Regions from separate parts of the Bacillus sp. NP247 genome, predicted to be linked through region 2. Evidence: predicted binding sites of a transcription regulator. Region 2 holds the regulator's gene; each other region holds the start of a gene.
The links. The regulator Rex, encoded in region 2, represses fermentation and respiration genes when NADH is low (regulators of the CRP and FNR family bind a similar motif). The targets are predictions, from matches to a motif close to TTGTGAAATATTTCACAA.
Positions count from the first base shown of each region.

Region 1 (3,295 bases), 2.3 Mb from region 2:
AAGGACATACAGAAGATAATATCGTTGTATGGTTACCGCAATACAACATTTTAGCTGGAGGCTGTTTAGTGAAATCCGCGGAAGCTAAAGATTTAGGAAACGTTGCTGATGCTTATGTAAATGAATGGTCCACATCGATTGAGAATGTGTTGAACCGATATGGAAATATAAATTCAGTAGTGCCTGGTCATGGGGAAGTAGGGGATAGAGGGTTACTTATACATACATTGGATTTGTTGAAATAAGAAATGATGGAAATATAAAAGCGAGGAGAAACAATTTTCTCCTCGCTTTCTTCTAACTATATTTAAATGCGAAGCTATCAATTATGCCTGCATACGTTACTGAGATTTTAATTCCAAGTATACAAATACCAGTACCGTCATAATTGCTATAACAACGTAAGTAACATCAAGCATTATAAGTGTTTTTAAAGTTTCAGTCATCCTCATTCACCCCTGGTATAAAAATATAACATAATCTCTTGTCAATTAGATCAGAGATTATAAAGATAACAACACATGAAATTTCTTAAGTAGTTTCTATATAAATATATCATATAAATAATGTAAACAATGTTAAGATAGTGTAAATGTATTGTAAGGAAAGAGGGTGCTCTCATAATGTGTATAAATCTTTTAATTTGTAAATACTATGTATCTCTTGTGTGCCGAGTAGAAAAAAGTTATAACATGTGAAAAATAGATTTATTTTGATAAATCAATCACAATGGTAGCTGTTACTACATTTTCCTCTAAGACTTCTACCTGTACTTGTTCATCGTTTCTCCAATTGATATTGAAGTTCTCTGTCGTATACATGTCCTTAAGAGTGACCTCTTTATATTTTTCTAAAATGCTACCTCTTTTCCCATAATAGATTCTTACAGTTGAACTGGGACTTGGTCCTTTTGATTTTATTGTTTCCCTAAACTCGATAATATTTATTAGATTTGGAGATTCACTTTTTTGAAAGGTAAAGGAACTGACCACTTTTTGTATTTTCTTAAAAACAGAACTACTGGATTTATCTGATACATTAAATTCCACAACTTCAGGTACTGTTTTTTTTCCGCGTAGCGTTATCGTTGCTTCATAGTCGCTTTTCCAATCTATTGAAACGTTTGAAGAATCGAGACGTTCCCCATCATTTGCAATACTTGTGTCCAAATGTTCCCACAAGCCGTATTTAATTCTGACGGGGGAGGAACTAAGAGAAGAGTCTGAATCTATTTTCACTACTTTAATTGTATTTTTATTATTTGGAGAATGACTTTTTTTAAGTGTAATGTCCTGTAAATACAAAATGTAAGAAAAACAGCCTACTACTAAAATAATTGGAATTAAAATACGTCTGGCAGTAACGGGATGGATTCCTATCGTTTTTTTCTTCGTACTTTTTATATTTTGTTCAAGGTCTTTTTCAATACTCGTTTGAACTTTTACTTTGGGCAGGCGAATAAGCCACCAAATGAAAGCTATAAGTAGTAAGAAAAGAGGTATTCCTTGAATAAAGAGAAATCCTTTCCAAAAATCAAGTCTAGTACTATATGGAGAATCTGTTGCCATCACCCCTATAAAAAGTGCCACTGGACTTGCAAGTATATTTATCCCTAAACCGATCATTACGAATGAAAGATTTTTATTTCTAATTTTTCGTGACCCAGCCATAATAAACAGAAATACTGCAATACCGAGTATAAGAAACAGTATTCCGTAATAAGACATCATATATACCATATTATCCCTCCATAACTTTAATTGTACCATCAGCCAGGAAAATTTTGTGGAATATTAGATGGATATGATATTTATATTTCTTAAAAGTGCGTCGATACATTATGCGAATAAATGATTATACGAAAATATTAATATTAGAAGACGGTAAAAATATTATGTCAACAATGTGAACTGTCACAAATCTTTATATATTATTGTGATTGATATCACATCACTTTTTTTCAATGGGTATTATGCTTAAGGTGTAATGAATGATTGGGAGAGGGTGGGATGATATGTTTTGTTATCAATGTGAACAAACGCCAACAGGCGGATGTAAAGTAATGGGTGTTTGTGGCAAGAATGAAACGATTGCGAGTTTACAAGATACGATTGTGTTTGGGCTAAAAGGAATTGCAGCTTATCGCACACATGCTGCTCAGCTAGGGTATACGGATGCATTTGTAGATGCTACAACACAAGAAGCTTTATATATGACATTAACAAATTCTAACTTTAACGAACAAGAGCATATTGATATGGCTATGAAAGTGGGGAAATCAGCTTTACGGGTAATGGAATTATTAGATGAGGCACATACGAATCATTTTGGTGTGCCAGAGCCTGTACAAATTACACAAAATCGTGTAGAAGGTAAAGCAATTGTAGTTACGGGCCATAATTTATTTGCACTAGAAGAACTATTAAAGCAAACAGAAGGAAAAGACATTAATATTTATACACATTCTGAAATGCTACCAGCACACGGATATCCGCAGCTGAAAAAATATAAACATTTAAAAGGAAACATCGGCAAGGCATGGTATGATCAAAGACGCCTTTTTGAAAAATTTACTGGTGCCATATTAGCTACAACGAACTGTGTTATGCCAATTAAAGGATCGTACGCTGATCGATTCTTTTCATATGATATTGCAGGTTTAGAGGGTGTACAAAAAATTGAAAATGATGATTTTACGCCATTAATTCAAAAAACGCTAGAACTTCCAGAAGTACATATGGAGTCGGATGAACAGTTAGTGACAGGGTTTCATCATAATACAGTATTATCATTAGCTGCAGAAATTATTGACGCAGTAAAAGAAGGGAAAATAAAGCGTTTCTTTGTTATCGCCGGTTGTGATGCACCGGGAAAAGGCGGAGAATATTATCGTGAATTAGCAACGTCACTTCCGCCAGAAACGGTTATTTTAACAACTTCTTGCGGGAAATTCCGCTTTAATGATGTGGATTACGGTGTTGTACCTGGTACGGAAATTCCGCGTTACATTGATTTAGGACAGTGCAATAATTCAATTTCTACAGTGAAAATAGCGGCTACTTTAGCTGATGCTTTTCAATGTGAAGTGAATGAATTGCCAGTAAGTATTGTCCTATCATGGTTTGAACAAAAAGCAGTTGCCATTTTACTCGGGCTATTTAGTCTTGGGATTCAAGATATTCGCATCGGTCCAAAGGCTCCTGAATTTATTTCACCTGGCGTGCTTGATGTATTACAAGAAACATTTGGTTTAAAACTAATTACAAATGCAGCAGAAGATATGGCTATGATGTTA
Region 1 is NZ_CP076653.1:679,947-683,241, reverse strand. It holds gene bla2 (BcII family subclass B1 metallo-beta-lactamase) at 1-245, shown strand, start outside; gene KPL75_RS03620 (hypothetical protein) at 708-1,739, opposite strand; gene hcp (hydroxylamine reductase) at 2,015-3,295, shown strand, end outside.
Region 1: hcp (hydroxylamine reductase) is a predicted target of Rex. The motif match lies at 1,934-1,951, and genes of this name have one in related genera.

Region 2 (3,295 bases):
AATTTTTCTTGAGCTACAGTTTTTTGAACTGGTGCCTGATTTTCTTGCTGTTCTTGTTGTTCAAATGCTGCGCGTTCAATCATTTCATTTTTCTTATCCACATAGTAATCGTAATCACCTAAATACTCTTGCGCACCTTCTGTTGATAACTCAACAACCGTTGTCGTTACGCGATTAATAAAGTAGCGGTCATGAGAGACGAATAGAAGAGTACCTGGGTAATCAATTAAAGCATTCTCCAAAATCTCTTTACTATTTAAATCAAGATGGTTTGTTGGCTCATCGAGAATTAATAAATTGGATTTTTGCATCATAAGTTTTGCAAGAGCTAGTCGAGCCTTTTGTCCACCACTAAGAGAAGATACTGGTTTTAGTACATCATCCCCTGTGAATAAAAAGTTGCCTAGTATAGTGCGAATTTCTTTTTCAGGTTGCAGGGGATATTCATCCCATAGTTCATTTAAAACTCGCTTAGAAGATGTTAAGTTAGCTTGCTCTTGATCATAATAACCAACAGATACATTTGACCCGAAAGAAACATCACCATTTAGTAGAGGTAACTTATTCACAAGTGATTTTAACAATGTGGATTTCCCAATTCCGTTCGGTCCAACTAAAGCAACACTATCCCCACGAGTTAAGCGCATAGTTACATGTTCAATAATCGGATCTTCATCATAGCCAATAGTTGCATCTTTAACTTGTAAAACATCATTTCCACTTTGTTTTTCAATATCGAAGTGGAAGGAAGCTGATTTAGAATCGCCTAATGGTCTAGCTAATACTTCCATTCTGTCTAATTGTTTACGGCGACTTTGAGCACGTTTTGTCGTAGATGCACGAGCAATATTTTTTTGCACAAAGTCTTCCAGTTTAGAAATTTCATCTTGTTGTTTTTCATAACGTTTCATCTCTTGCTCGTATAGAGCTGATTTTGAGTCTAAATATTTACTGTAGTTACCAACAAATCGTCGGCTTTCCTTATTAGAAATTTCGTATACTTGTGTAACAAGTTTATCTAAGAAATAACGGTCATGGGAAACGATTAAAATCGCGCCAGGATAGCCTTGTAAATATTGTTCAAGCCATGTTAGTGTCTCAATATCCAAATGGTTTGTAGGTTCGTCTAAAATAAGTAAGTCTGGTTTCGTTAATAATAATTTCCCAAGAGCTAATCTCGTTTTTTGTCCACCACTTAATGTAGAAATTGTCGTCTGATGTGTTTCAACTGGGAAGCCAAGACCGCTTAAAATCGAGCGTATATCTGCTTCATACTGATAGCCACCTTGATCTTTATAATCTAATTGTAATTGGTCATAATCAGCTAATAATTTCTCGTATATAGCCGCATTTGAAAAGTTTTCTTCTTTTCCCATCTCTTGCTCTAGCCTTCGAAGTTTTGTCTCCATCTGCTGCAAGTGTGTAAAGACGGTTAACATTTCATCCCAAATTGTTAAAGACGTTTCTAATCCGGTATTTTGAGCTAAATACCCCATTGAGACATCTTTCGGTTTTATAATTTCACCACCATCATGAGATAACTCGCCAGCCATTATTTTTAATAATGTAGATTTTCCGGCTCCATTTCGTCCGACTAATGCGATACGATCTTTTGTTTGTACTTCCAATTTTATGTTTGCAAGAATCGTTTCTGCACCGTATAATTTCGAAAGTCCATTCACTTGTAATAATATCAATGTTTTCACCTCAAATAATTTCTTAACTTTGCCATGTTTATATTTCTCAATCATACTAAAAATAGTGTATAGTTTAAAATAAAGAGAGAATACTTCTTCTCTTTATTATACAAGGAAATTCATGAGTGCTAAACTTTTGTATTTGATTCAAGTATACGAATAAAGATAGGAAGAGAGGAGAGGTTATATGGATCAGCAAAAAATTCCACAGGCCACTGCCAAACGATTGCCTCTATACTATCGATTTATCCAAAACTTATCTCTTTCTGGTAAGCAACGTGTTTCATCAGCCGAATTGAGTGAAGCGGTAAAGGTTGATTCCGCAACTATTCGAAGAGATTTTTCATATTTTGGAGCGTTAGGAAAAAAAGGATATGGATATAACGTAAATTATTTATTATCATTTTTCCGTGAAACACTCGACCAAGATGATATAACACGTGTGGCACTTATTGGAGTAGGTAATTTAGGGACCGCTTTCTTACATTATAATTTCACGAAAAACAATAATACAAAAATTGAAATGGCGTTTGATGTTAATGAAGAGAAAGTTGGAACAGAAATCGGAGGAATTCCTGTATATCATTTGGATGAATTAGAAGAACGTTTATCAACTGATATACAAGTGGCAATATTAACGGTACCCGCTACAGTAGCGCAATCTGTGGCAGATAGATTGGCAGAAACAAACGTACATGGTATTTTAAATTTCACACCAGCACGCTTAAATGTGTCAGAGAATATAAGAATTCATCACATTGATTTAGCTGTAGAGTTACAAACGCTTGTTTACTTTTTGAAGAATTATCCACAATAAAACGCAGAGGAGATGACCTCTGCGTTTTATTATTGTTTTTTCTTTGTGAATTTAACTAATATAAGGCGAAGTGCCAAATTAAAATCAATTGTTGCCATAACTGCAAATAGTATTGTCCACATATTCCAGATTGTATCTGTTACGTTCGTAATGGCGAAGCGTGTAAAGATACATCCAAGAAGAAAGTACAATGCAGCCATGAACAATGGTGAGTTTCTCATACTAAAAATCCTCCGATAAAGCCTTGCATTTTTTCAGCTTCTTTAATCATTTCTTGAATTTGTTCATTACTCACTAAAACTTGAGCAATTGCAACTAATGTATTCATTGCAACATGAGCTGCAATAGGAACTATAATTCGTTTCGTCTTTACGTATAAAAAGGCGAATACGAGCCCCATAGAAGTGTATACCAATAAGTGAGTAAAATCAAAATGAATCGCCGCGAATACAAGTGAACTAATGATAGCGGCAATAAAGAAGTTAAACTTCTTATAAAGTGTACCGAATAAAATTTTTCTAAATACGATTTCTTCCAAAATAGGTCCTATTATAGATATGACGATAAGGAACCAAGGTGTCGTTCTTGCGATGTCCATAAGTCTTGCTGTATTTTCAGATCCCGGTGTAATCCCTAATAAACGCATTTCAATCATACCGGCAATGCTTTGTGAGAACAGTGCTAAGAAGAAACCAATAAAAATCCACCCAATTGTAGCTGGAACAGTAGAGCGCGTTTTATCTAAATGCCTGTCACGAATATCTGTTCTGAGTAACCAAAG
Region 2 is NZ_CP076653.1:2,933,459-2,936,753, forward strand. It holds gene KPL75_RS15575 (ABC-F family ATP-binding cassette domain-containing protein) at 1-1,697, opposite strand, end outside; gene KPL75_RS15580 (redox-sensing transcriptional repressor Rex) at 1,885-2,514, shown strand; gene KPL75_RS15585 (YdiK family protein) at 2,544-2,735, opposite strand; gene KPL75_RS15590 (CPBP family intramembrane glutamic endopeptidase) at 2,732-3,295, opposite strand, start outside.

Region 3 (3,295 bases), 840 kb from region 2:
CCTAATTGATCAGCCATACGAGAAATATGAGGAGCTAGTAAAGCTGATGATAATGTGAAGGTGGCTGCAACGGCTCCGGCAAGCCAATAGTCACCACGTAACTGAGATAACATTGTAACAATGCCAATCCCCATCATTGATATGGGCATCCGAGCTATAAAGCCTGCTAATGAGAATCCTTTTGTACCAGAAGCACTGAAAATCTCACGGTAGGAATTAAACATAATAATCACCAAAGTATTTGACGTTTACATATACATTCTTCATTCTTGTAACTCCTCCTCTGTGTCGTTAATACCTTCTATAAAAAGGGACAGTGAGTCAATTTAGGGTATAAGTAAGAAGTTATATTATCTTGTAAGCTAGAAAAAATTGACATACGCACCGTATGCCAATATCATATTAACATACGGTGCGTATGTCAATTGAAATGTTTTATCTCTGGATGGAGAGCTAACGTTAAAAGGAGTTATTCTTTTATATAGAGAACGATACTATAATGGGATTCATTTTGAATAAAGGGAATGAATAGAAGTAGGAGGAAAAGATGGTTAAAAAAACAAGAGCAGAAATGATCATTGAAACACGCGCTAAATTGCTGAGTGCAGCAAGAGAGGCTTTCGGTACAGTTGGATATGTAAACACATCTATGGATGATTTTACTGCATCTGTCGGTTTAACGCGTGGTGCAATTTATCATCATTTTGGCGATAAAAAAGGATTGTTAGAAGCAGTTGTAAAAGAAATTGATATGGAAATGGATAATAAATTACGGAAAGTATCAGATGAGGCGGAAGGAAATTGGGAAGGATTTATTGGGCGCTGTCGAGCTTATTTAACGATGGCACTTGATCCAGAAATTCAGAGAATCGTACTTCGGGATGCACCAGCAGTATTAGGAACTAGCTATTATCAATCATCGCAATCACAATGTTTAGCAACAATGGGGAATATGCTTCTGCAATTGATGCAGGAGCATATTATTGAAAAAACAGACTGTGAAGCTTTAGCACGGCTCATAAATGGGGGATTAGTGGACCTCGCTTGTTGGATTGCGAATTCTGAAGATGCCGAGGCACAGTTGTCTAAAGCTTTACATAGCCTATCACTTATATTGAATGGTTTGGTGTCATGATCTTAACGGATATTTTTAAAATTGATATACAGTAATTGTTAAAATGGAGGTGATACAGCAGTGCATGTTAATTTATTTGCTCCTTTTCGCATTAGCGGGCTGTTTATTTATATGGATAGGAAGTAATATATTGAAAAAAGAAAGAACACCTTTCATTGCAGGATATAATACTGTATTCCATCCAAAGAATGAAAGGGTGTTAGCAAGACGAGTAGGTGTAGTAGTTATTCTATTTGGAGTAGAAACAATATTGTTTCCACCAGTTGCATTTTTCTTCAACGTTGAGGGATTTTACTTTGGTATTTTAGCTGGGGTAGATATTGTTGTTGTATTTATTCTTCTCATAGTAGATCAGCTGGAAGTTTAATATGTTACGTTTTGCTTACTTGTATCTTGGAAAATGGTGTATAGAATAGATTCCCATATGCTAGGGCATCAGGGAAGAAATGCCCAGCTTCGTTTATATAGTGTGTTACCGCATGAGGAGTAGTTTGAGGCTACTCTTTTATTTCTTCTATTGATGAAACGATATTATCTGTACGTTGCTAAAAATGGAGAGGGGTAAAAATATTTTTAAAGTGGTAATTAAACTTGTTTATTTCGATTCACAATCTTTATAAAACATCTTCATTGGTATTGATTCCACACTTGATCTAATCATTTTACACTCTATGTGAAAAAGTTCACAAATAGGTCATAATTTGTGAACTTTTTCACAATGATACGTGCTACAATATGTATGTAAAGAAGTTAAACAACATTAAATTAGTATTTTAATTAATTACTTAAACAATAATATAAAATATATGTGAACAATAGAGAGGGGAAATTATCATGAAAAAAGGTATCAATCGTGTAGTATTAGTAGGAACAGGAGCTGTAGGTTGTAGTTATGCTTACTCAATGATCAACCAAGGTGTAGCTGAAGAATTCGTACTTGTAGATGTAAATGAAGCAAAAGCAGAAGGGGAAGCAATGGACTTAAGCCATGCGGTACCATTCTCTCCAGCACCAACAAAAGTTTGGAGCGGTAGCTATGCAGATTGTAAAGATGCAGATCTAGTTGTTATCACTGCTGGATTACCACAAAAGCCAGGCGAAACTCGTTTAGACTTAGTTGAAAAAAATACAAAGATCTTTAAACAAATCGTTCGCGGTATTATGGATAGCGGATTCGATGGAATCTTCTTAATCGCAACTAACCCAGTTGATATTTTAACTTACGTAACTTGGAAAGAATCTGGCCTACCAAAAGAGCGCGTAATTGGTTCTGGTACAACTTTAGACTCTGCTCGTTTCCGTTACATGTTAGGCGACTACTTAGATGTAGATCCACGTAACGTTCACGCTTATATCGTTGGTGAGCACGGTGATACTGAACTTCCAGTATGGAGCCACGCTACTGTAGGTGTACAAAAACTAGAAACAATCTTAGCGAACAACGAACAGTATAGCCAAGAAGATTTAGATAAAATCTTTGAAAATGTACGCGATGCAGCTTACCACATTATCGAGCGTAAAGGCGCAACTTACTACGGAATCGGTATGTCGCTACTTCGTGTAACTAAAGCGATCTTAAGCAACGAGAACAGCGTATTAACTGTATCTGCATACCTTGAAGGTCAATATGGTGAGAAAGATGCTTACGTAGGTGTTCCAGCTGTTATTAACCGCGAAGGTGTACGTGAGATCGTAGAACTTGAATTAAATGAAGAAGAAAAAGCGAAATTCGCTCATTCTGTAAAAGTATTAAAAGAAACAATGGCACCAGTACTATAATAATTGCTAAATGATTCAGAGGCGGGAAACTGCTTCCCACCTCTGAGTTTTTATATAATTTAATATAAATTCCTTTTCCGGTTTCCCTTGTATATCCCCAATATACCCCTTTTGCTGGAGAAGGGTCGTTTATAGAAAAAGCACTCTATTTTTGAATAGAGTGCTTTTGTGCGTTATCCCACTATTTGCGAGCAGAGTTTCACCTTATTCTTTAGGAGTTAACCTTGTGGCGATTTTTCCAAAACGGCATTCATCTCCCGCATACTCATTAGATATTCCTTGGGGTGGGAGTTTTCCGTCGGGAAGTGATAAAATTTGGGACAAAAAATGTTGAGAAACATTTTTAAACAATAGATTATTTCGCTTGTATTTTACGTGAGA
Region 3 is NZ_CP076653.1:2,088,690-2,091,984, reverse strand. It holds gene KPL75_RS11025 (MFS transporter) at 1-224, opposite strand, end outside; gene KPL75_RS11020 (TetR/AcrR family transcriptional regulator) at 548-1,135, shown strand; gene KPL75_RS11015 (hypothetical protein) at 1,266-1,502, shown strand; gene KPL75_RS11010 (L-lactate dehydrogenase) at 1,970-2,914, shown strand.
Region 3: KPL75_RS11010 (L-lactate dehydrogenase) is a predicted target of Rex. The motif match lies at 1,837-1,854, and genes of this name have one in related genera.